2 regions of the Deinococcus sedimenti genome follow, and region 1 is predicted to be linked to the other one. Evidence: riboswitches for the same ligand, from Rfam matches in the RefSeq annotation. Region 1 holds a riboswitch; the other holds the start of a gene.
What was found. Region 1 has a riboswitch for thiamine pyrophosphate ahead of thiC (phosphomethylpyrimidine synthase ThiC). Riboswitches for the same ligand answer to the same signal wherever they lie in the genome.

Region 1 (9,016 bases):
GCCGCACATGGAGCAGAAGTGCGCGGTCTTCGCCGCGTCGGCGGGCAGCGTCTCGTCGTGCAGCGCGCGGGCCTTCAGCGGGTCCAGGGACAGGTTGAACTGATCCTCCCAGCGGAACTCGAACCGGGCCTTGCTCAGGGCGTTGTCGCGGGCCTGCGCGCCGGGATGGCCCTTGGCGAGGTCGGCGGCGTGCGCGGCGATGCGGTACGCGATCACGCCGTCACGCACGTCCTGCCGGTCCGGGAGGCCCAGGTGCTCCTTCGGGGTGACGTAACACAGCATGGCGGTGCCGTACCACGCGATCTGCGCCGCGCCGATCGCGGACGTGATGTGGTCGTAGCCGGGCGCGATGTCGGTCGTGAGCGGCCCCAGCGTGTAGAACGGCGCCTCCTGGCACACGTCCAGCTGGCGGGTCATGTTCTCGCGGATGAGCTGCATGGGGACGTGGCCGGGGCCCTCGATCATGGTCTGCACGCCGTGGTCCCACGCGACGCGGGTGAGTTCGCCCAGCGTGTCGAGTTCCGCGAACTGCGCGGCGTCGTTCGCGTCCTCGACGCTGCCGGGGCGCAGGCCGTCCCCGAGGCTGAAGGTGATGTCATACGCGGCGAGGAGCTCGCAGATGTCCGCGAAGTGCGTGTACAGGAAGTTCTCGCGGTGATGCGCGAGGCACCACTTCGCGAGGATGCTCCCGCCGCGCGACACGATCCCGGTGCGGCGCCGCGCGGTCAGCGGCAGGTGCGCCAGCCGCACGCCGGCGTGGACGGTCATGTAGTCCACGCCCTGCTCGGCCTGTTCGATCAGCGTGTCGCGGTACACGTCCCAGGTGAGGTCCTCGGCCACGCCGCCCACCTTTTCCAGCGCCTGATAGATCGGCACGGTGCCCACGGGCACGGCGCTGCTGCGCACGATCCACTCGCGGGTGGGGTGGATGTGCCGCCCGGTGGACAGGTCCATGACCGTATCCGCGCCCCAGCGGGTCGCCCAGATCATCTTCCCGACCTCCTCCTCGATGGAGCTGGTGACGATGCTGGTGCCGAGGTTCGCGTTGATCTTCACGCGGAAATTCCGCCCGATCACGGTGGGTTCGAGTTCCGGGTGGTTGATGTTCGCGGGGATCACCGCGCGGCCCCGCGCGACCTCCGACCGGACGAATTCCGGCGTGATCTCACGCGGGATGGCGGCCCCGAAGGCCTGACCGGGGTGCTGGTGCGTCAGGTCGAAATCCGCCTCCTGCCGCAACTGTTCGCGCAGGGCGACGAATTCCATCTCCGGGGTGATCTCGCCGCGCCGTGCCGCCTGAAGCTGCGTGATGCCCGTGCCGGGGCGGGCGCGGCGCGGGCGGGGCACGCGCGGGAACGGCAGCGGGCCACTGACGTCCAGCGCCGGGTGGTGCCGCTCCCGCGCCAGTTCCAGCCGGGCGTCCCCGGCCAGCCAGGGGCGCGCGTGCCCCAGCCCGGCGCGTAGGTCCACGCTCAGGCGGGCGTCCGTGTACGGCCCGCTCGTGTCCGGCACGAGAACCGCCGGGTTCGGCACGCTGCGGGTCAGGTCACCCACGCGTTCCAGGGTCGGCGACTGCCGGATGCGCCGCGCGGGCACCCGCACCCCGGCATGAATGGTGCCGCTCAGGTACACCTTCTCGCTGTTCGGGAACGGCGCGGTCAGCTCCGGGTCGAGAATCGTCAGGGCTTCGGTCGGGGGTGGGGTCAGGGTGGTCATGAACACTCCGGGCAATTGGGAACAGGACGGAGCCGCCGGGCACCCGCGAGGGCGTCCGGAGCTGGGGGGGCGACTGTCAGGGCCGCCCGTCAGGTCGGGTCAGGTCAGTGGATTCGCAATAAAAAAACGCCCCCCTCACGCGTCGGAGGGGGGCGAAACACGCAAAGACGTTTCGGCACCCGTCACGCTCCCTCCGCTGGTATGAACCAGATCAGGTTCCTAGGGTTGAACACGGTGTTCTCTCAGCCGACCCTGTTGACGGTCGGCACCCCTGGTGACTGTGCGGCGAGTGTACACCGCCCGCACCCCGCACGAAAGCAGGGCTGGCCTTCCCCGTCCAGACGGGCGAAGATGAGGGCACACGCCTTCCAGAGCCCCACAGGCCAGCTGAACCTTGGAGGAACTGCCCATGTCCCGCGTCCCGCACCACGTGATCCTCATCACAGAGCGTCCTGCTCTTGCAGGCGGCCTTGAGCACCTTCTGAACAGCTACGGCAGGGAATTGATTGCCGATTGGTATTTCGACGATGCAGCCGATACCTTGCGTGACCGGAATTCCATCCCGGAAATCCTTGATGTGGCGACACGCATCTCTCAGACGCCCGGCCACCTCCTGGCCGACCTGTACACCGATGAGGAGGCGTCCTTCCAGCTCTGGCTCAAGCGCCCTGAAGACCAGATCGGAGTCACGTTCCGCCTGGAGGACTACCGGTTATCGGAAGTCCTGGCCCGCAAAGATCGGCTCTGTCTAACTGTGTCGGTACCGCTGATTCCTGACATGTGCGGCGACACCAACGGGGCGGCTTTCAGGCTCCTGCGACTCCTCGTGGATGCATTCAGTCCGTTACTCCTTTTCACGGCGGGCGATCACCACCCTTCCGATTACATGGGGAATGCCAGAACCTTGGAATTTCACAGAATCGCCCACTTTCCAGCTGTCCAGATCACCGACGGCGGCCCGCTATTCATCACTCAGTCTCTCTGGCAGCGTCTGGCGCAGGAGCGCCAGGACGAGGTGCTGAGTCTCTTCATTCCCTGCGGCGAACGGGAAGATCTCCACGGTCGACTCTTCAGGAATCAATTCGGTCCTGGATTACCCATGCCACATCATGTGCTTGCCCGACTCTTCGATGCCCTCTGAACGGTTCAACATCCGTTTCCGTGCGGCTTCGTTTCTCTTGCTCCGGAGGTTTCCATGAATCGCGCCCTGCTGCTGTCCCTGCCTGCCCTGCTGCTCCTGTCCCCTGTGCATGCCCAGAGTGCCCAGCCCCTGAAGACGACCCTGAGCACCTGCGGGGCGTACACCGTGAAGACCGTGGAGAACGGCTTCGAGGACCCGGAGGACCGCGTGACCCTGTCGCGGGCGGGCGTGACGTACGCGACCGTCACGGACACGATGGTGGGCGTGGACTGGTGCCGGGATGTGACGGGGGACGGCGTGCCGGAGGTGCTGCTGGCGGGCTTCTCGGGCGGCGCGCACTGCTGTTTCACGCATCACCTGTACTCGCTGACCAGCCCGCCCCGGAAGCTGTTGACGGCGTTCAGCGCGCACAGTGATTCGCTGGACGCGCAGCAGCTGGACGGGCGGGGGCCGCTGGAGTTGATCGGGTCGGACTGGCGGTTCGCGTACGGGTACGGGATGAGTTTCGCGGAGAGTGCGCCGCTGCCGGTGGTGTACTCGCTGCTGCCCACGCCGGGCGGGGCGCGGTTCGTGGAGAACACGCGGGCGTTCCCGGCGTTCATGGAGTCGTACTCGTTGACGCGGCCCGGCGATCAGCTGTTCGGTGGTGGGGTGCTGGCCGAGTACGCCACGCGGCTCATCACGCGCGGCGGGGCGGCGGCGGACGCGTGGGCGCAGGGCCTGAAGCCCCCCTACCGTGACTGGCTGGCGAACTACGGGCCGGACGTGGCGCAGGACCTCTCGGATTTCGGGCTGTGGGACTGGCCGACGCGGGCCGGGGTGAACGCGGACGCGCAGCGGGGCGGGATCGGCGGGGCGTTCCTCGCGCCGGGCGCGAGGGCGTACCTGGGGCAGGTGGTCGGCCGGGAGGGAGCGACGCTGCGCCTGTACCGGGTGCAGGGGTCAGAGGTGGTGGCGGGTCCCGCGCTGCTGAGCGTGCCCGTCACCCGTGACCGGTACGGCGAGCCGGTCGTGCCGGTGTGGCCGTCCACGACGGTGCGCCGGGCGTCGGGCCGGGATGACGCGCTGCTGCGGGACACGCGCAGCGGCAGCGTGCGGTACCTGCCGGTGCGCGTGTCGGCCGGCGGCATGACGGAACTGAAGGACGACGCGCTGGGCGTCACGGCGCGCCTGCTGGGCGACCTGAGTGCGCTGGCGGGGCACGTGGCGGCGCAGTACCAGGACGTGAAACGCACGCCCGAGCAGCAGGCCGAGGTGCGGCGGCGCGTGCAGGCGGCCGTGACCCGCGCCCAGCCGTGGTTGACGGGCTGGAAGGGCCAGGGGGCGTTCGCGCTGGCGCGGCTGGGGAACTTCACGTTCAGCTCCCTGCGACTGCTGACGGACACGACCACGCGGGCGCAAGCGGTCATGACGACCACGGTGGGCTTCACGGACGCGGACACGGACAGCGAGTACGTGCTGGGGGAGCGCTTCACGATGATCGTGAATCTCACGCGGGGCGCCCAGGGCTGGGCGGTCACGGACTGGACTCTGGTGCCCCGCACGGGTGAACTGAACGAGGAGTGATCCGGACTTCGCAAAGCTGCGCAGCAGAGCGATCAGGAGAGAAATGGGTTCGGGTCGGTCGGCCACACAGACGGAGTCCATCTGAACAGCGCAGCGCGCCGCCCGGCACTGAATTCCGGGCGGCGCGCTGGGTTGGGTGTGGGTTACGGGAGGGCTTCGGCCTCACGGACGATCTGCACGACGCGTTCGCGGATGTGGCGTTCCTCGCGCAGGTAACGCTGGGCGCTCATCTGCACGCCGATGGCGGCCACCACCGTGTCGGTGTCGCCGTGCGCGGTGTGCAGCGCGTGGTAGGGCACGCCCAGGGTGCACTGGCCGGGGACCCATTCCTCGATGGAGTACGCGTACCCGAGGCGTTTGACCTTGGCGACCTCGGTGCGCCACTCGTCCAGGCTGGTGATGGAGCTGGGCGTGCACGCGGCGAAGGTGCGGGGGGTGATGTCGGCGTGCGCGTAGAGGATCTTGCCGCTGGCGGTGGCGGTGGCCGGCAGGTAGATGTCCAGGGGCAGGTCGATGTCGGCGTCCGGGTGGCGTTCGCGGATGGCGGCGACGACCTCCTCGCCTTCCAGGATGCACAGGAACGCCACGGCGCGGACTTCCAGCGCCAGCCGGGTGATCAGGGCGCGGGCTTCCTGGAACCAGGGCAGCGAGGAGGTGAGCTGGGCGCCCATCTCGGCGATGTGCCAGGAGAGGCGGTATTTCCCGGCGGGGGTGCGGCGCAGGAATCCGGCCTCGGTCAGTCCGGCGAGGTACGCGTGGGCGGTGGCGCGGGGGACGCCCAGGTGCGCGGCGAGGGCGCGCACGCCCCATTCGGGTTGTTCGGCGCTGAATGCACCCAGGATGTTCGCCGCCTTCTGAAGAGAGAGCACGCGTCCAGCTTACAGGGACAAGCCAGGATTGTATACATCTTTTCCGGCCAGTGTACCCGGTTCATCCACCCCGCACCCCACCTCCGCTAGAGTGCCCGACGTGCGCGCCCCCGCCCTGCTCCTGTTGCCTCTGCTGGCCTCCCTGAGTGCCCTGGCGGCCACCACCCCGGCCCCGACCACACCAGCCACGCCGGGCGCCGCCCTGACCGAGCAGATCGCACGCGGCGAGACCACCTACGTCCTGGCCTGCGCCATGTGCCACGGCGACCGCCTGGAGGGCGTCAGCGCCATGGCCCTTAGCGGCGAGGACTTCCACACGCTGTACCGCCCGCTGCCGCCCCGCGCGCTGCACGACCTGATCCGCGACACCATGCCGTACGACCGCCGCGGCACCCTCAGCGCCCAGGAGGTCCTGGACGTCACCGCGTACCTCCTGCACGAGAACGGGCTGCCCATCCCGGACGGCGGGGTGCGGACCGACACCCTGGACCACACCGCGCCGGAGAGCGTTCCGCAGGACGATCCCGCAAGCTGAGCCCTGCGGCGTTACGCGCGCAGGTAGGCGAGCATCAGGTCGCCCGTGGCGCGCAGCGCGTCGGTGTGCGTCCGTTCGTAGGCGTGGCTGGCGTCCACGCCCGGCCCGATCAGCGCGACTGGGTAGTCCCCGCCCGCGCGCCACGCGGCGGTGCCGTCCGAGGCGTAGTACGGGTAGATGTCCACCCGCAGGTCCAGGCCCGCCGAGCGGGCGGCGGCGCGCAGGCGGTTGCCGAGCGCGTGGTCGTACGGCCCGCCGCCGTCCGCGACGCACAGCGACACCCGGTGTTCGCTGCTGGTCTGCCCGTCCCCGACGGCTGCCATGTCCACGGCGATCAGCGCGTCGGTGTGGGCGGGGATGCCGGTGGCGGCGCCGTGCCCGACCTCCTCGTAGGTGGTGACGTGGAAGGACGCCGTGATGGGCGCAGGCGCAGCGAGCAGTTCGCGGGTGACCGCCAGGAACACCGCGACCGCCGCCTTGTTGTCGAGGTGGCGGGCCTTCACGTACCCGCTCGCGGTCACGCGGGGGCGCGCGTCGAAGCTCACGAAGTCGCCCTCCTGCACGCCCAGCGCGCGAACGTCCCGGTCGCTGGAGACCGCCTCGTCCAGGCGGACCTCCATGACGGCCGCGTCGCGTTTCAGGTCGCGCAGGGCCGCGCCGTGCACGTGGGTGCTCTGACGGACGTTCACGACCGTCCCGGTCAGGGTGCGGCCCGCCTGGGTGTGCACGAGGACGTCCTCGCCCTCCACGGTCGCCCAGTCGTAGCCGCCCAGCGGCCACAGCCGCAGCCGCCCGCTGTCCTTCACGCCCTTGACCATCGCGCCCAGCGTGTCCACGTGCCCGCTGAACGTCACGTGCCCCTCGCCGGTCCCGGCGACCTCCCAGGTCAGGGCGCCCTTGCGGGTCCGCTGCGCCGCGACGCCCAGCGCCTGCAGCTCCTGCTCCAGCAGCGTGACCGCCGCGTCCGTGAAGCCCGTGGGGCTGGGCGTGGCGAGCAGCCGCACCAGCACGTCCAGCGTGTACTCCAGGTTCACGCGGGAACTTCCAGCGATTCGATCCGGAAGCCCTGCGCCTCCGCCGAGGCCAGCGTGGCGTCCAGGGCGGGCGTGCCACTCAGGGCGAGCAGGTGCAGGCTCTGCACGGCGCGGGCGTGCAGCTGCGCGGCCAGTTCGCTGCCCTCGAACGCGTCGGGCATCTCGGCGCGGACCAGCACGTCGCCCTGCTCGGCGCGGAAGTCGGGGTGCAGCGTCCACTCCTTCGAGAAGGTGTCCCAGTCCGCGCCGTGGGGGGCGTCCCACTGCACGAACGCCACCACCCAGCCCTGCGCGCGGGCCTCGTCCACGTGGTGCGCCCAGTCGCGCGCCACCGCCCGCTCGTCGGGCCGGTCGTTCAGGTCGTGACGCTGCGCGTTCAGCAGCAGCAGGGCGTGCGCGGACAGGTTCATACCCCAGGATACCGGGCGCGCGCCCGTCAGGACGGCAGTCCGGCTGACGGTCTGCCCCGTCCTGCACGCCCTCCCACTCAGGGGACGGTCAGAACCAGTTTGCCGACGGTGCGGCCCGTCTCCTGCGCGCGGTGCGCGTCCGCGACCTGCGCCAGCGGGAAGGTGCGGCTGACGTGCGAGCGCAGCTGCCCAGCCTCCACCAGCTTCGCCAGGTCGTTCAGCTGCGCGCGGGACGGGAACACCAGGATGCGGGTGGCGTGCACGCCCAGCGCCTGCGCCCGCGCCGCGTCGGGCTGCGCGGCGATGGACACCACCCACCCGCCGGGCCGCACCAGCGGCAGCGACCGGTCGGCGGTGTCGCCGCCCACGGTGTCCAGCACAGCGTCCACGCCCTGCACCTGATCCTCGAAGGGTCGGGCGCGGTAGTCGATGACCTCGTCGGCACCCAGCGACCGCACGAACTCCACGTTTGGTGCGGACGCGGTGGCGATCACGTGCGCGCCGCGCGCACGGGCCAGCTGCACCGCGTAGTGCCCGACGCCCCCGGCCCCCGCGTGGATCAGGATGCGCTGCCCGGCCCGCAGGTCCATGGTGTCCAGCGCCTGCTCGGCGGTCAGGGCGGCCAGGGTCATGGCGGCGGCGTCCTCGTGGCTCAGCGCGGCGGGCTTGCGGGCAATGTCGCCGGCGCGGGCCAGCACGTACTCGGCGTACGCGCCGGGCTGCTCGGGGAAGGCCAGCATGCCGAACACCTCGTCGCCGGGCACGAAGTCCCGCACGAAGGGTCCCACCGCGACCACCTCGCCGGACACGTCCCAGCCGAGCACGGCGGGCAGCGTCGGCAGCGGGCCATTGGCGCGGACCTTGGTGTCCACCGGGTTGATGCTCACGGCCCGCACGCGCACGAGCACCTCGCCCAGGCCGGGCGTGGGGACGGGGCGGACGGCAGGGCGCAGCACCTCGGGCCCGCCGGGCTGCGCGAGTTCGATCACGGTCATGGTCTGGGGAAGGGCAGTGGACATGGGTGCTCCTGCGGCGGGGCTGGAACGCCCGCCGGTCCGAATGGGGAGGTTGAGGCAGGCGGGCGGCTCCCCCCTGCGGTGCCCCCAGTGTGCCAGGGTACCCACGCATTGCCAAGTACGTACAGATTCGATAGGTACGCACATTCTGGGAACTGTCGAAGGCTATCCTGGCCTCATGACCGCCCCCGCCCCGCACCTCTCCCCCACCGAGCCGCCCCCCACCTGCGCCGTCACGACCACCGTGTCCGTGATCGGCGGGAAGTGGAAGGCCGTGGCGGTGTACCACCTGCTGGGCGGGCCGCGCCGCTTCTCGGAACTCCAGCGGCGCATGCCGGGCGTCACGCAGCGCATCCTGACCCTTCAACTGCGCGAACTCGAAGCCGACGGCCTCGTGCACCGCGAGGTCTACCCACAGGTTCCCCCCAAGGTGGAGTACTCGCTGACCCCGCTGGGCCAGACGCTGGAACCCATCGTGCGCGCCATGCTCGCCTGGGGCGAGACGTACCGCCAGCGGGAACAGGACACGAGCACCTGAACAGGCTCAGGGCCGACCTCCCCACTGGACGGTCGGCCCTGAGGGAGGCGGCGCTCAGCTGCTCTGGTCGACCTTCATGGCCATGATGCTCGAGCCCGCGTCCACGTACACGGTCTGCCCGGTCACGCCGCTGCCCAGGTCGCTCAGCAGGAACAGGGCCAGCTTGCCGACCTCGTCGGGGGTGGCGTTGC
Region 2 (9,016 bases), on a different contig from region 1:
CCCTGGTCGCCGCTCAGCTTGCGGGCCTGGGACCCAAAGCCTTCCCGCAGGGGACCGACACATACAAGGCCCTGCTGCCCGACATCCTGAACGCCAACTTCAGCTCGTACAGCGGCGCACTCTGGCAGGAGAACGCCACGCAGGGCGCCAAGCTCCGCGAGATCGCCCGCAACCTCACAGGCGGCGACCGGCCCGTGTTCAACCTCGGCTTCCGCGTCGCGGCCCTCCAGGGCGCCGTGTTCAGCACCGGCGGCTCGGACGGCACCGTGACCGGCATCCTGCCCCGCAACATCTACGGGAATGCGAACACCACCTACCGCTGGACGACCGGCGCGACCCCCACCCCGGCCGAGGTCGCCTTCAACGCCAGCATCCTGCGCGTCACGCCCGCCCAGAACCCCAACCCGACCCTGAACGGCAGCGTCCGGTACCTGCCCCGCGTGAACGGCGAGATCAGCGTGCCCGTGCTGACCCTGCACACCACGGGGGACTTCTACGTGCCCTTCAAGCACCAGCAGCTGTACCGCGCCGCCGTGACCGCCGCCGGAAACGGCGACCGCCTCGTGCAGCGCGCCATCCGCGCCGCCGGACACTGCGAATTCACCGGACCCGAACTCGTCGAGGGCTTCAACGACCTCGTGAAGTGGGAAGCGGGCGGCGCGAAACCCGCCGGGGACGACGTCACCACCCCCGCCGTGCTGGCCGACCCGAACTACGGCTGCAGATTCACCCGCAGCACCCGCCCCGGCGTGGACGCCTGCCCCGCGAACTGAGGGGAGTGGGAAGTAGGGAGTAGGAACAGAGGGGGCATTCCGGTTCGGGGTGCCCCCCTCGCTTTATTCCGGCAGGGAGGGCAGCACCGTCAGCAGGGCGCGGCCCTCCCGCAGCGAGGCGGTCACCGTGTCGCCCTGCGCCTCGTTGCTGACCGTCCAGCCGCTCCCCAGCGGAATATCCGCGTCAGAGAGCGGCCAGCGCACGCCCTCCAGGCTCAGGCCGCGCAGGTCCGTCACGGCCAGCACGCTCAGGGTCGCGCCGCGCGGCACCACCAGCGACAGGGGAGAGGCGGGCGTCAGCGGCCAACCCCACTCGTCCCCGCTGCTCAGGGTCAAGCGCAGGCCCTCACGCTCGGCTAGGCGCACGGCGAGCAGCGCCAGCGCCAGCGTGTGATCGAAGCGCCCACCGAACGCGCCCAGCAGCACCAGCTCCGTCGCGCCCCGCTCGCGCGCCACGCGGATCGCCAGTTCCGCGTCCGTCTCGTCCTTCGCCGCCGGGTGGACCTCGCGCGGGGCGTCCACGAACACGCCCGCCGACGAGTCGAAATCCCCCACCCACACGTCCACGCGAACACCCAGGCCCCACATGCCCAGCAGTGCCGCGTGCCGCGCCCCGCCATCCGCCGCGACCACCACGTCCGGGCGAGGCAGCGCCGCCAGCAACGGCGAATCCACCAGCCGACCCCCCACCAGCACCCACGCGATCACGCCCGGTCCTCCGGCAGACGCCGCACACCTGACGCCTCCACGCTCAGGCGCAGGCGATCCCCGTCCAGCGCCGCCGCCTCCCGCGCACTCAGCGTCAGGGACAGCGGCCCCCACGCGTGCGCGACCGTGACCTGCACGCCCCCCTCCACCGGCTGCCGCGCCACCACCGGCCACCACTCACCCACGCCGGGCCGCAACGCTTCCTCCGGCATGAACCGCACCCAACCCGGCCCGTCCGGCAGCAGGTTCGACTCGCCCAGGAACGCCGCCACCCACGCCGTCGCGGGCCGCGCGAACACCTCCTCCGCCCCCCCCACCTGCACCAGTTCACCCGCCCGCATGACCGCCACCCGCCCGGCCAGTGCCCGCGCCTCCCGCTGATCGTGCGTGACCAGCAGCACCCCGGCCCTCACCCGCGCGAACAGCGACCGCAGCCCCGCGCGGAGTTCGGCGCGCAGCCGCTCGTCCAGGTTCGACATCGGCTCATCCAGCAGCAGCAGCCCCGCCCCCGTCGCCAGCGCCCGCGCCAGCGCCACCCGCTGCGCCTGCCCCCCCGACAGCTGCGCCACCCGCCGCGCCTCCAGCCCCGGCAGATCCACCAACGCCAGCGCCTCGCGCGCCCGCGCCTCCGCCACCCCACGCCCCGCCCCCCGCACCCGCGGCCCGTACGCCACGTTCCCCAGCACGCTCAGATGCGGAAACAGCGCGTAATCCTGAAACACCAACCCCACCCCACGCGCCTCCGGCGGCAGGCCCGTCACGTCCCGACCCGCAACCGCCACCGACCCCGCATCCGGCCGCTCCAGGCCCGCCACCACCCGCAGCACCGTGCTCTTCCCGCACCCACTCGGGCCCAGCAGCGCCACCGTCTCACCCGCCGCCACATCCAGCGACACGCCCCGCACCGCCGCCACCCCACCAAACGACTTGCGGAGACCGGCGAGGGACAGGGCAGCGGGAAGGTCGGTCACGCGGGACAGCATCTCACGTCACCTCGCCTTCGCCGCCGTCCAGCAGCGTGAAGGCCAGCGTGGCGAGGATGAGGAGCGCGGTCGCCAGCGCGCAGGCCTCGCCGAGGTTGCGTTCGCCGGGGCGGCCCAGCCGCTCGTACAGGCCGGTGCTGAGGGTCGCCCACTCGGGCCGCGTGAGCACCAGCGTCGCGCCGAACTCGCCCAGCACGGTCGCCAGGGCCAGCGCCCCACCGCCCCGCAGGGCCGGGAAGGCGAGGGGCACGGTGACGGACCGGAACGCCGCGCCGCGCGAGGCGCCCAGCGAGCGGGCCGCCTCGAACAGCCGGGGTGGAATGGCCCGCAGCGCGGGCAGCAGCGAGCGCACCACCAGCGGCCACGCCAGCAGCGTGTACGCCGCAATCAGCATGGGCAGCGTCGCGGCCAGCACCGGGTACGCCAGCAGGTACCCCACCGCGAGGCTGACCGGAGAGACCATCAGCGGCAGCAGCGATACCAGATCCAGCGCCCGCGACCCGGCCCGCCACGCGCCCAGCGCGTACAACCCGCCCAGCAGCGTGGCACCAGCCAGGGCCATCAGCCCGAAGCGCACGGTGTTCCACACCAGCAGCGGCGTGTCCGGGTCCGCCAGCACCCCCTGCCAGTACCCCAGCGTGAACCCCGACGTGCCCAGCACACCCCGCACCACCACCGCGACCAGCGGCGCGAAACACACCAGCGCCACCACGCCCCCCAGCCCCAGCAGCGCCACCCGCGCCCCGCCCCGCGCACGCGGCATGCCACCCAGCGGCACGCCCACCCCGCCCCGCGACAGCGCCACGTACGCCCACGTCGCCAGCAGCGTGAACCCCAGTTGCCCCACGATGAGCGCACTCGCCTCCGACAGGCGCAGTTGCAGCGCCGTCAGGGTGTAGATCTCCACCTCCAGCGTCGCGAACCGCTCCCCGCCCAGTGCCAGCGGCAGGCCGAAACTCAACGCCGAGTACAGGAACACCAGTACCACCCCCGCCAGCACCCCCGGCAACGCCAGCGGGAGCGCCACGCCCAGCGCCGCCCGCCAGGCCGACGCCCCCAGCGACCGCGCCGCGCCCACCATGTTCCCCGGCACCCGCGCGAACCCCGCGTAACTCAGACGCACCAGCACCGGCAGGTTGAAGAACAGGTTCCCCAGCACCAGCAGCGTCGGCGTGTCACTCAGGTCCACGCCCAGCAGGCGCGTCACCCACCCCTGCGGCCCCAGGAGCGCACTCAGGCCCAGCACCGCCACCAGCGTCGGCGTCACGAACGGCAACAACAGCAGCCGCAGGAACACCCCCTTCCCACGCACCTCGAACCGCGACAGCAGGAACGCCAGCGGCACCCCGATCAACGCCGCCACACCCGCCGTCACGCCCGCCTGCGTCAAGGTCCACCCAAGGCGACCCTGGAAGTACGGGTCACGCCACACGTCCAGGGTCACGCCACCCTCACGCAGCGTTCTAGCCAGCGGCAGGACGAGGCACAGGGCCACGAAGATCAGGCCGGGCAGGGCGAGGAGCCAACCCTGGAGTTTCGTGCGCGTCATGGGTGGGCGCCTGCGGCGGGCTGCCCCACCCCCCACCCCCCATCCCCAGGGGGGACGGGGGAGCGGTCGCTGCGCTCGGCAAGAGATTCTTTCGGTGCGGTGTTGTTGTGTTGTGCGGTGGCGTGTCTGGCCTCGACGCCATCCTCCGCAACCGCCGAAGGCCCGTGCGCTGCGCGCACGACGGCTCGTGGGCCTGGACGGTAGAGGGGCAGGGTGTCTTGGGGCATGTCGGCAGGTTCTACTTGTTCAGCTCAGGCGAAAGCAGGTGTGCAGGCTCCCCTCTAAGGGGAGCTGTCAGTGCAGCTGACTGAGAGGTCCTGCGCAGCAGTTGTGTTGCTGTTCCCACTTCCCACTCCCCACTGCCCTCACCTCGCGCGGAGCACCTGCGTCACCCACGCGTCCACGAGGCGCTGGGGGTTGCTGGCGACCTCTGCCTTGATGGGGGTGGGTTGGGGTTCCTGCGCGAAGGTGAACACGGGGTTCAGGGGGGTGCCTTTCACGGCGGGGTAGATCCACATGCGGGTGGGGATGTCGGTCTGGATGGGGGCGCCCAGCATGAAGTCCACGAATTTCCGGGCGAGGGCGGTCTGCTTGGTGCCTTTGAGGATGCCGACACCTTCGAGCTGGGTGGAGGTGCTGCCGGGCAGGAAGAGGTTTCCGGTGGGGGACTGGGCGGGGAGTTTGGTGGGGGTGAAGCCGTCGGCGTAGAAGACTTCGGCGGCGGGGCTGCTGGCGTAACTCAGGACGATGGGGTACTTGCCGCCGTTCCTGGTGAAGTCCTTGTAGTAGGCGTCGCTCCAGCCGCGCGTGACCTTCATGCCGCCCGCGCGGGCGGCGCGCCACCAGTTCCACGCGCCGGTTTCGCCGTAGTGGTTGACGGTGGCGAGGAGGAACGCGAGGCCGGGGCTGCTCGTGGCGGGGCTCTGCACGACCGTGAGCTTGGCGTAGGCGGGGGTTTTCAGGTCGTCGAGGCTCTTGGGCAGTGCGACGCCGTTCTTCTCGAACCACGCGCGGTCGTAGTTCAGGGCCACGAAGCCGTAATCGACGGTGTTCAGCAGGCCGTCGTCGCCCAGGCGGTACGCGGCGGGCACGCGGGACAGCGCGGGGCTCTTGTACGGCTGGAGAATACCCGCCTGCCGGGCGCGGGGCAGGAGACTGTTGTCGAGGCCGTACACGACGTCGGCGATGGGGGCGCGGCGGGTGAGGATCAGGCGGTTCAGGAGTTCCCCGGCGTCGCCGCCCTTGATGAAGCGCACCTTGGCCCTGTTCTGCGTCTCGAACGCGGCGATCAGTTTCTTGTCCACGTCGAACGAGTCGTGCGTGATGACGGTCAGGGTGGTCTGGGCACTGGCGGCGCCAGCGGCGGCGAGTGCGGTCAGCAGGATCAGTATGTTGCGCATAAGAAAGTCCCCTCGCGTCACGAGGGGAAGCGGTGGGCCGTCACCACGGGTGTGGGCGGCCGGTCACGCTCCCTCCGCCGGAATGACCCGGATCAGGTTCCTGGGGTAAGTCTCAGCCCGCCGATCTCAGCAGGCACCCCCGGTGACGCACCCGGCAGGATAGCGCAGGCCGCCGCACGGGGAGTGTCCTGCGTCACCGGTTGCGGTTGCCGCGCGCGGCGCGTGCCACCCTGGCGCATGCGGAATCTGCTCGTGTGGGTGGTCGTGCAGGATGAGGGGGGCCGGGTGCTGCTGGGGCGCCGGGACGGCTCGGCGTACGGGCATGGCCTGTGGGGCCTGCCGGGCGGCGGCGTGGAGCGCGGTGAGGGCCTCCCCGAGGCGGCCGCGCGCGAGGTCTGGGAGGAGACGGGCCTGACCCTCGACCCGGCCGCGCTGGCCCTGCTGGGCGTGCGCCGCTACGAGGTGGACGGCGCGCAGGGCACCGATTTCCTGTTCTGCGCGCGGTTCTGGGAGGGCGAGCCGCAGCCGCTCCACAAGACCTCCGAGGTCGCCTGGTTTGCCCCCGACGCGCTGCCAGCCGACACCCTGCCGTGGATCGCGCCGCTGCTGGACGCCCACCTGCGGCGCGGGGCGCGCCTGACCGAGCAGTTGCGCGACGTGCGCGAGGCCCGGGTGATCGCGTGACGTTTCATCTGGTGGCGTGGCTGATCGTGCAGGACCATGCGGGGCGGGTGCTGCTGGGCCGCCGCTCCGGGTCGTCGTACGCCGATGGGCTGTGGGGCCTGCCGGGCGGGCACGTGGAGGCGGGGGAGACGCTGGCGCAGGCGGCGGCCCGCGAGGCGCTGGAGGAGGTGGGCCTGCGCGTGAACCCGGCGGGCCTGACCTGCCTGGGGGCCTGCCGCTACCACCTGGACGGGATGGGAGGCCTGGACGTGTTCTTCCTGACCCACGCGTGGGCAGGCGAGCCCACGCCACTGGAGAAGACCTCGGAGGTCGGGTGGTTCGACCCGCACGCCCTGCCGGGGGACGCCCTGCCATGGCTGCCGGGCGTGCTGGACGCGCATCTGCGCGGCGGGGTGCGCCTCTCGGAGATGCTGGACGGCTGGGCGGCGCTGCGGGAGGTCGGGGCGGGTCAGCCGCGTGGGATTTCGTAGGCTTCGAAGCGGACCTTCGTGACCCGGTACGTTCCCTTCGCGGCGCTGCCCTGGAGCTTCAGGGTGGTGTACAGGTACCCGACGATGTGCCCGGCGAGGTCCACCGAGACCCGGACGTCCAGTTCGTCGCGCTTCTGCCCGTCGGGGCTCACGTAGCGCAGCGCGCCGCCCAGGGTGGGTGTGGCCTTCAGCGCGGCGGGGGCGTTGCGGGTCAGCCAGTCGCGGACCTCGGCGTTCAGGCTGCCGGGCAGGAGGGACTGGCCGTTCACGACGAGTCGCCCGGGCCCGACCTGCACGAGCTTGCCGTACGACGCGGCGGCCTTCACATCCGGCTGGGGAATCTCGCGCAGCTGGCCGTTGGCGACGGTCAGCACGCGGGTCAGGCCGCTCGCCTCACCCAGGGCGTAGCCGGTCATGGTGTCCAGCAGGAGTTCGGGGCGGCCGTCGTTGTTCACGTCGCGCTGCCCGGCGAAGGTGTTGCGCGGGTCGAGCCGCCACTGCCGCTGCGTGAGACTCACGCCCTGAAAGCGCAGGACGAAACCGGTCAGGGGGCCGCTCGTGTCCGGGTCGAAGGGTTGCAGGGTGGTGATGGTCACGCCGGGCCGGTCGAGCAGCAGGGTCGTGGGTTGCGCGTGCGCGGTGCCGAGCAGGCTCAGGGTGGTCAGCAGGAGTCGGGTGGTGTGGGTCATGGGCGGGTCCTTCGCCGTGTGGCGGGAGTGCTGACCGGAGCGTACGGAACGGGTGGGACAGTTGCCGGGACACTTCGGTGCCCCCGAATGGTGAGCTGAGGTGTTCCCGCTGGATGAACACTTTCCGCTGGCGGCAACTCATTTCATTTGAAATACTTCCATCTGAAATGAACGCCGCCCCCCTTCACCCCACCGCCCCGGTCATGGACGACCTGTACGGCCTCGTCCGGCTGATCCTGCGCTTCTCCCGGCGCGTGCACCACGTCCTGGACGACCCGCTGGAAACCGCGCTGGGCCTGAACACCAAGGAACTGCTCGTGCTGGCGACCATCATGGACGGCGCAGGCACCCCCGGCGCGGTCGCGCAGGCGCAGAACCTCCCCGCGCCTACCGTGACCCGCATGGTCACCAAACTCGTGCAGGCCGGACTGGTGCGCCGCGTCAGCGACCCCGGCGACCTGCGACTGCAACGCCTGGAACTCACGCCCGACGGGCAGGCCACCCGCGCCCGCACCCGCGCGGTCGCGCAGGACATCGTCCACGCGCACTTCGGACACCTGCCCCCCGAGCGCGTGCAGGCCGCGCTGGCCGCGCTGGCCGATCTGGACGCCGCCCTGCACGCCCCCACCACAGGAGAGCCGCAATGACCCCCACCCCCGCGACCCACAGCGGCCTGAACGAACGGGAGAAGATCCTCGCGTTCGTCGGCATCCTGACCGTACTGTTCCTGTCCAGCCTGAACCTCACGGTCGTCGGCAGCGCCATGCCGCGCGTCATCAGCGACCTGGGCGGCTTCCACCTGTACGCCTGGGCGTTCACCGCGTACTCCCTGGCGACCACCATCACCATTCCCATCGTCGGCACCATCAGCGACCGCTACGGGCGCCGCCCGCTGATCCTGCTCGGCATCGCCGTGTTCACCCTGGGCAGCGTGCTGCTGGGCTTCGTACAGAACATGGAACAGTTGATCATCCTGCGAGCCGTGCAGGGCATCGGCGGCGGCACCCTGATGGCCATGAGCTTCACCGCCATCGCCGACCTGTTCACACCCATCGAACGCGGCCGCTACCAGGGCTACACCGGCGCCGTCTGGGGCGTCAGCTCCGTCGTCGGGCCCCTCGTCGGCGGCTTCCTGACCGACCACCTGGGGTGGCGCAGCGTGTTCTTCGTGAACCTGCCCTTCGCGCTGCTCGCCGCGTTCTTCATCTGGCGGTACTTCCGCCTGCCCGCTCCCGGCGGACGCGGGCATTTCGACGCCCCCGGCGCCCTGCTGCTCGGTGCGTCCGTCACCACCCTTACCCTGGCCCTGTCGTGGGGCGGCGGCACGTACGGCTGGGGCAGCGCGATCATCCTCGGGCTGCTGGCCGCCACCCTGGTCACCTTCGGCGCGTACGCGTGGCACAGCGCCCGCCAGGAACGCCCCATCCTCGACCTGCGCCTCCTGAAGGACCGCGGCATCGCCATCGCGTCCCTCGCGGGCTTCCTGACGAGCGCCGGCATGTACGCCGCGATCCTGTACCTCCCGCTGTACATGCAGGGCGTGCGCGGCAGCAGCGCCAGCGGCAGCGGCCTCGCCCTGGCCCCCCTGATGTTCGGCATGATCCTCACCAGCACCCTCAGCGGGCAGGTCGTCAGCCGCACCGGGCGCTACAAGACCCTCATCCTGGCGGGCGGAATCGTCGCCACAGTCGCCCTGTTGTTCGCCACCACGCTCGGCACCGGCACGCCCATCCTGATCGCCGTGGGCATCATGGTCCTGC

Region 2: it holds a riboswitch for thiamine pyrophosphate, as region 1 does, so the genes downstream of both, IEY69_RS08820 (thiamine ABC transporter substrate-binding protein) here and thiC (phosphomethylpyrimidine synthase ThiC) in region 1, are expected to answer to the same signal.

What each region holds. Positions count from the first base shown of each region.
Region 1 covers NZ_BMQN01000007.1:23,537-32,552, forward strand. Annotated here, with positions in the region: gene thiC (phosphomethylpyrimidine synthase ThiC) at 1-1,716, opposite strand, end outside; TPP riboswitch at 1,887-1,999, opposite strand; gene IEY69_RS13785 (hypothetical protein) at 2,126-2,857, shown strand; gene IEY69_RS13790 (hypothetical protein) at 2,912-4,423, shown strand; gene IEY69_RS13795 (IclR family transcriptional regulator) at 4,567-5,292, opposite strand; gene IEY69_RS13800 (c-type cytochrome) at 5,393-5,827, shown strand; gene IEY69_RS13805 (M42 family metallopeptidase) at 5,839-6,855, opposite strand; gene IEY69_RS13810 (isochorismatase family protein) at 6,858-7,271, opposite strand; gene IEY69_RS13815 (NADP-dependent oxidoreductase) at 7,349-8,290, opposite strand; gene IEY69_RS13820 (winged helix-turn-helix transcriptional regulator) at 8,466-8,825, shown strand; gene IEY69_RS13825 (enoyl-ACP reductase FabI) at 8,880-9,016, opposite strand, start outside.
Region 2 covers NZ_BMQN01000002.1:422,887-431,902, forward strand. Annotated here, with positions in the region: gene IEY69_RS08800 (alpha/beta hydrolase) at 1-773, shown strand, start outside; gene IEY69_RS08805 (thiamine diphosphokinase) at 837-1,481, opposite strand; gene IEY69_RS08810 (ABC transporter ATP-binding protein) at 1,478-2,452, opposite strand; gene IEY69_RS08815 (ABC transporter permease) at 2,466-4,013, opposite strand; gene IEY69_RS08820 (thiamine ABC transporter substrate-binding protein) at 4,379-5,413, opposite strand; TPP riboswitch at 5,465-5,564, opposite strand; gene IEY69_RS08825 (NUDIX domain-containing protein) at 5,651-6,097, shown strand; gene IEY69_RS08830 (NUDIX domain-containing protein) at 6,094-6,567, shown strand; gene IEY69_RS08835 (hypothetical protein) at 6,546-7,256, opposite strand; gene IEY69_RS08840 (MarR family winged helix-turn-helix transcriptional regulator) at 7,424-7,903, shown strand; gene IEY69_RS08845 (MDR family MFS transporter) at 7,900-9,016, shown strand, end outside.